2 linked regions of the Rubrivirga marina genome follow. The protein of the gene in region 2 interacts with the protein of the main gene of each other region in a pairwise test. Links are inferred from orthologs where the notes say so. Each region holds a gene or a part of one and is shown on either strand. Other genes may lie near its edges. The genes, in order: ruvC and ruvA.

Region 1 (3,168 bases), 3.0 Mb from region 2 along the record:
TTCCGCTTCGGGCGTCGTATTGCGACTCCGTCGGGAACGGCATAGGTCTCTCTCAGGGGAAGACATCTCCGATCTGACCGTCATGCGTGCTCTCAAGCCCGTTCTCCTCTGCCTCGCCGCCGTGACCGCGTTCATGGCCGCCGGCTTTGTCCAGGTCGTCACCGCGCCGACCGCCCCGATGCCGACCGTCTTGGTCGCCGTGTGGTAGGCGCGATTCGTCGGGGATTCCGGCGGTCTGGATTGGATGCGGCCGGAGCGTATCGCGGGCCAGGCTATCTTGGGCACACAGACAACCAGCCCAGGATTCAGCGATGGCCGGTCACAACAAATGGTCGAAGATCAAGCGGAAGAAGGGCGCCGCCGACGCGAAGCGCTCGAAGGTGTGGGCCCGGATCACGCGTGACATCATGGTCGCCGCCCGCGGGGGCGTTGGCGACCCCGCCCTCAACGCGCCGCTCGCGCTCGCCGTCGACAAGGCGAAGGCGGAGAACATGCCGAAGGACAACATCGAGCGGGCCATCAAGCGGGGCACCGGCGAGATCGAGGGGGCCGACTACGAGGAGCTCGCCTACGAGGGCTACGGGCCCAACGGGATCGCCATCTACGTCGACGTCCTGACGGACAACACGAACCGGACCGTCGCCGACCTCCGGAGCCTCTTCTCGAAGGCTGGAGGCAACCTCGGCACGTCGGGCTCCGTCGCGTTCCTGTTCGATCAGAAGGCCGTGTTCGAGATCCCGGCCGCCGGCCTCACCGAAGACGACCTGTTCCTCCTCGTCGCCGACGCGGGTGCCGAGGACCTCCGTCGCGAGGGCGACCACTTCACGGTCGAGGCGCCGGCCGAGGCCTTCGGCGACGTCCAGGCCGCCCTGGCCGACGCCGGCATCGAGGCCGACGAGGCCGACCTCCGACAGCTTCCCACGACGACGACCAAGCTCGAGCCCGACCAGGCGGCCAAGGTCCTCCGCCTCCTCGACCAACTCGACGACCACCAGGACGTCCAGGCCGTCTTCTCCACGCTGGAGATGGACGAGGAAACGCTCGCCGCAGTGGAGGGATAAGGGATCCGGGAGGGGCCATACGGGGCGCCTCCTCCCTCTATCCCTCATCTCCATCCCGCCCCACCATGATCGTCCTCGGCATCGACCCCGGCACGCGGACCGCCGGCTTCGGCGTGGTCGAGGTCGAGGGCAACCGCGAGCGCGCGCTCGACTTCGGCACCATCGACCTGCCGGAGTCGATGGACCACACGCTCCGGCTGCAGCGGATCTACGACCGCATCCTCGAGCTGGCCGACGAGCACATGCCCGACGAGGCGGCCGTCGAGGTCCCGTTCCTCGGCCAGAACGTCCAGTCGATGCGGAAGCTGGTTCGCGTGGAGGCGACGGTGATGCTGGCGGCGATGCACCGCGAGATCCCGGTCGCGCAGTACGCGCCGGCCGAGGTGAAGAAGGCCGTGACGGGCAAGGGCCGCGCGGCGAAGGAGCAGGTCGCCTTCATGGTCCGCGCGATCCTCCGCCTGGAGGACTCCGGCGCGCTCGACGCCAGCGACGCCCTCGCCGTCGCCCTCTGCCACGCCCGCCGCGCGACGACGGGCCCCGCCAGTGGGGCGCCCAAGGACTGGGCCGCGTTCATCAAGGCCAACCCCGGCCGCGTCCGCTAGCCGCGAGGGCCTCCGCCTCGGTTCCGAGGCGGCGAGGGCTGGCGCCCGCTAGGTCGTGCCGAGGCCACGCTCCTCGTCGCGGACGCGGACGACGTCCGCGACCTCACTCGCGTCAAGCGTCCGGTTGCTGAGGGCCACGGCCAGCTCGGCGACCTGCTCGGCTTTCTGCGGCGCCTGGCTCCACTCCGGGTGCGCGTTCTCGATGAGCGACACCAGGATGCGGACGTAGGGGAAGCGTTCTTCGGCGGAGGGCAGCGCGCCGGTGGCCTCGGCAAAGAGCTGGGCGTTCCGGCCGACCTGGCGGTCGAGGATGCGGCGGTCGTAGACCATGGAGACGGGAGAGGAGAGGGGACCCCGGCGGGGCACCGCTATACTACGGGCGGTCGCCGACAGTTCGGAGAGACCGCTCCCTGGCCCGATGCCCGCCTCATCCACCGCCGCCTTCCCCAACCCGCGCCCGCCGTACCGGCTGGAGCTGCTGCCCGTGGTGCCGCCGTACTACCGGCGCGCGCGGGCCTCGGCGGTGCGTCGCGGCGAACTCGTCTACTACGGCCCGGCCCCGACCTTCTACGGTGTCGGGGAGGTCCTGTCGCAGACCGAGGAGCACGTCCTCGTCGACTTCCGCGGGACCGGCCAACTCGGCGTCCACCAGGAGTCGCTGGAGCCGCAGTATGTCCTCCCCATTCCCGATGACCGGGCGGGCCTGATCTGAGTCCGCGCGGGCGCCGGGCCCCTCCCGCCTCGGCGTCGAGGCGGAGAGGCTCAGATCCCGAGGTCGAGCCCGAGGCGGCGGAACGTGGCCGGAGGTACGTAGCGGGCCTCGAACGTGCCCTGCGCGGCCCCGCCGACGCGCCGCGTGGGCGACGTCACCGTCAGCCCATCGGCGTCGAACTCGAACGAGCCGGCCAGGAAGCCGTAGCTGTCGATCCGGGTCAGCGCGAGCGTCCCGTCGACGCCGCGGAGGACGGCGCCGACCGACTCGAGCGGGTCGTCGGCCTCGTCGACCTTCGCGATCGTCGCGGCGACGGACCGGTCCTGCTCGTCGGCGATGGCGTAGGCGCCGACCCCGGGGCGGTCGCCGGGACGCCGGAAGAGGACGTAGTCGTACGCGTCGTAGTCGCTCTCGTAGAGGTCGCCCACGAACAGGCCGAGCACGAACTCCGGTCCGCTCGCGGTCTCGACGACCGTGTAGACCGCCTCGCCGTCGACCGCCCGGGCCTCGGCGTCGACCTCGACGCGGCCGACGAACTCGCCGAGCAGGCTGTCCTCGCTGTCGCACCCGGCGAGGGCGACGAGGGCGATCAAGAATGGGAGAGAGAGGGGCAAGAATGGGAGAGAGAGGGGGCGGGGCATGGGAAAGGGGGGCGGCGCCGGGGGGACCGGAGTAACCTCCGCGGGCGAGGTGCGTAACCGACGCTCTCTCGCACCGTTCCCCCCGCGACGCCGACTTAATGACTTCCGCTCTACGTCTCGAAAAGGTGACCAAACGCTATGGGCAAACGGTC
Region 2 (3,203 bases):
CGAACCGACGTTTCCGCGCCTCGCGGAGCGTCCGCCGCGCTAACTCCAGCCTCCCGGCGATCTGCCGCGAGACGGCCGCGTAGGTCGCCACGCTCGCGACGAGCGCCATCAGCACGCCCGCCAGAAGCCCTGTCCGGACGCCGCCGGGCACGCCCGCGCCGATCGCGGCGACGAGCCCGACTGGCAGCGCGACCGTCGCCGCCACGCGGAGCGCGAGGCGGTGCACGCGGGACGGGGTGTAGGTAGGGGCGGTCACCACCGCAGGATAGCGGATGGGGGCTCGAAAGGGAGTGGGGATCCCGCCAGATCGACCGGCTCCGCCCGCCTCGGTGCCGCGGTGGGCCGAGCCGCGCGCCGGCTCGGCGCTACTCGCCCAGCGCCTCCGCCAGCCGGTACCCGACGCCCTTGACGGTCTCGATGTAGTCGCTCCCGATCTTCTCCCGGATCTTCCGCACGTGGACATCGACCGTCCGGTCCACGACGACGACGTCGGCGCCCCAAACGGCGCTGAGGAGCTCGTCGCGCTCGAACACGCGGCCGGGGTGGCTGGCCAGGAAGAACAGGAGTTCGAACTCCTTCCGCGGGAGCCGGAACGTCTCGCCCGTCGCGGGCCGCTCGACGACGTAGCGGTCGCGGTCGACCACGATGTCGTGGACGCGGACCTGCGCCGTCGTGGCCTCCTCTTCGCGCTCGATCCGTCGGAGGAGCGCCTTGACCCGGCTCACGAGGCGCTTCGGGGAGACCGGCTTCGGGAGGTAGTCGTCGGCTCCGGCCTCGAGCCCGGCGATCTCGTCGCGCTCGTCGGTCCGCGCCGTCAGCATCAGGATCGGCGTGAGCCGAAGCGCGGCCCGTTCGCGGATCTGCTCGGTCAGCGCGACCCCGTCCATCCGCGGCATCATGATGTCGACCACGATGAGGTCCGGCTTCTCGGCCTCGGCGAGCGCGAGCCCGGACACGCCGTCGGCGGCCGTGAGGACGGTAAAGCCCGCGGTCTCGAGGGCGTACTGGAGGAGCTCGACGAGGTCCGGCTCGTCGTCGACGACGAGGACCGTGGCGCGGTCGTCGTCCGTCGGGAGCGCAGGCGCGGCGGCGTCCATAGCGGATGGGGCGGTGGACTCGGAAGCTAGGAGGGCTTCCGGGGGCGCGTGTTACCGCAGTGTATCCCCCGCCTGGGGGCCCACCCCGATCCCGAGGCGGGCGGAGTCGACTACGCTTCGCGGAGGGCGAGCCGGATGAGCTCCTCGGCCGACTGGGTGCCGGGGTGGGCGCGAAGGACTTTCCGGAGCCGCTTCTCGGCCTCGGCCCGGCTGAGCCCGAGCGCCTCCAGGCCCGAACGGGCGTCGGCGCGGGCCTCGCTGGAGCCGTCGCCGCCGAGCGCGCCGGCGGGTTCGAGCCCGTCCATCGAGGCGAACTTGTCGCGGAGCTCGACGATGAGCCGCTCGGCCGTCCGCTTCCCGATGCCGGGGATGCGCGTGAGCATGGCCGCGTCGCCGGCCACGACGGAGTCGCGGAGTTCGCTCGGGCTCATGGCGCTGAGCGCGGCGATGGCCAGCTTCGGCCCGACTCCGCTCACGTTGGTCAGCGTCTCGAACGTCGTCCGCTCGGGGTCCGAGGCGAACCCGTAGAGCGTGAGCGCGTCGTCGCGGACGACGAACGACGTGACCAGCTTGGCCGGCTGGCCGACGGCCGGCAGCCGCTCATACGACGAGGCCGGGATGAGCAGGCGGTAGCCGACGCCGCCGGCCTCGATGACGGCTTCGGTCGGCTTCTTGTCGGCGAGTGTGCCAGAAACGTAGGCGTACACAGAACTGGGGCGTGCGAAGCAGGGGGGCGGAATCGGTCCAAGCTAGGCCTGCCCGGTGCCACCGACCTGTCATGGGCGTCGGGCGGGGACCCCCCTGTGCCCCACGTGGGTTCGTCTCCGGCACTCCCCGAGCCCCACGATGCCCGACGCCCCGACGACCGATCCCACCGACGACCTCGACCGCGACGACTCGCCGTCGGGCAGCTACGAGGCCGGCGGGCATGGCGCCGTCCCACCCGATTCGCCGCTCGCGGGCGGCCCCGCCGAGGAAGATGGGAAGACGCTCGCCGACGGGACGACCGTCGCCCACCTCGAACGGCGCGAGCTCGGCTCGTGAGCTACGCGCCGTCGCGGCGGACGAAGTCGAGCAGCCGGCGGGCGTCGGCGCCGCGGTAGCTGCCTTGTTCGACGAGCGTCCCGAGCACGCGGACGGCCTCGGCGTCTCGGCCCCGGTAGAGCAGGATGCGTCCGAGGGCAAGGCGTGCCTCTTGGGAGGCCCACGACGTGGCGTCGGCCTCCTCGACGACGGCTTCGATTTCGGCCGCGGCGGCATCGAGAGTGGCGGCGTCGTACGTGGGGAAGAGCCCGAGCGTCGACCGGCGTGCCTCGTCGACGGCCCCGAGGGCGGCCGCGAGGCGGTCGGCTTCGGGGACCGCCTCGTCGCCTCGGAGGACCGGCGGCGGGTCGGCCTCGATCTCGCCGAGGGCGGCCACCTGCGCCCGCTCGGGGACGAGCGCGGCCGACACGGTGAAGAGGCCGCCGTAGGCGCCAAGGAGGACGGCCGCAGCGGCGGCCCAGGTCGAGGCGCGCACCAGCCGGAGACGGGGACGGGCGGGCGCGGGCTCGAGGAGAGTGAGGGGGCCCGATGCGGAGTCGCCGCCTGGAGCGGGTGTGTCGCCGAGGACGTGACCCGTCAGGCGCTCGTAGCGCCGGAGGGGATCCTCGGCCTCCGCCGCGATCGCGTCCAGGCGGGCGTCGATGGCGTCGTCGCCCTCGGCCCGCTCGCCAGAGGCGGAGTCGAGGAGCGGGGACCCAAAGCGCCGCGCCACGGCGCGCTCGGGGCGGTCGTCGCGGTCCGTGGCCGCGTCGACGAAGGCGGCGAGGCGGCGGGCCTCGGCGTGCGCCTCGGCCCATTCGGGGCGGCCCGCCACGCGGGCGTCGACTGCGGCCCGCTCGTCGGGGGAGAGAGCAGGGTAGTCATCGAGGAGCAGGGCGATGTCAGTCACGGCGATGGGAATCAGGGCCCTAGACCCTCCGGTGGATTCGATCTAACCTCTCCATCGCCCTCCACGGAAGGTTCGCTGTCTGCGTAGTCCGCGGGGAGGCCACCGAACTGGAGGGCGCAGAGGTCGGGGTCCTCGCGAAGGCGGGCGATCGCCTTCGAGTAGTAGGTCCGGGT

The links.
Region 1: the proteins of ruvA (region 2) and ruvC interact in binary tests that used the Escherichia coli proteins (3 or more experiments, as listed by UniProt). The link is inferred for Rubrivirga marina from one-to-one orthologs.

Annotation. Positions count from the first base shown.
Region 1 is NZ_MQWD01000001.1:4,519,261-4,522,428, reverse strand. Bases 37-2,894 are described here. They hold ruvC (crossover junction endodeoxyribonuclease RuvC), read left to right. Parts: upstream 37-1,126; coding sequence 1,127-1,663; downstream 1,664-2,894. Other genes in these bases: BSZ37_RS19280 (hypothetical protein), read right to left, coding at 2,426-2,894; BSZ37_RS19285 (hypothetical protein), read left to right, coding at 2,082-2,375; BSZ37_RS19290 (DUF4290 domain-containing protein), read right to left, coding at 1,712-1,993; BSZ37_RS19300 (YebC/PmpR family DNA-binding transcriptional regulator), read left to right, coding at 312-1,061; BSZ37_RS22715 (hypothetical protein), read left to right, coding at 83-208. Also shown: more of BSZ37_RS19280, read right to left, coding at 2,895-2,989; BSZ37_RS19275 (ABC transporter ATP-binding protein), read left to right, coding at 3,115-3,168.
Region 2 is NZ_MQWD01000001.1:1,523,349-1,526,551, forward strand. The notes cover bases 7-2,899. They hold ruvA (Holliday junction branch migration protein RuvA), read right to left. Parts: upstream 1,805-2,899; coding sequence 1,208-1,804; downstream 7-1,207. Other genes in these bases: BSZ37_RS06295 (sensor histidine kinase), read right to left, coding at 7-256; BSZ37_RS06300 (response regulator transcription factor), read right to left, coding at 366-1,097; BSZ37_RS06310 (hypothetical protein), read left to right, coding at 1,944-2,141; BSZ37_RS06315 (hypothetical protein), read right to left, coding at 2,143-2,899. Also shown: more of BSZ37_RS06295, read right to left, coding at 1-6; more of BSZ37_RS06315, read right to left, coding at 2,900-3,030; BSZ37_RS06320 (RNA polymerase sigma factor), read right to left, coding at 3,042-3,203. UniProt on the Escherichia coli protein: The RuvA-RuvB-RuvC complex processes Holliday junction (HJ) DNA during genetic recombination and DNA repair.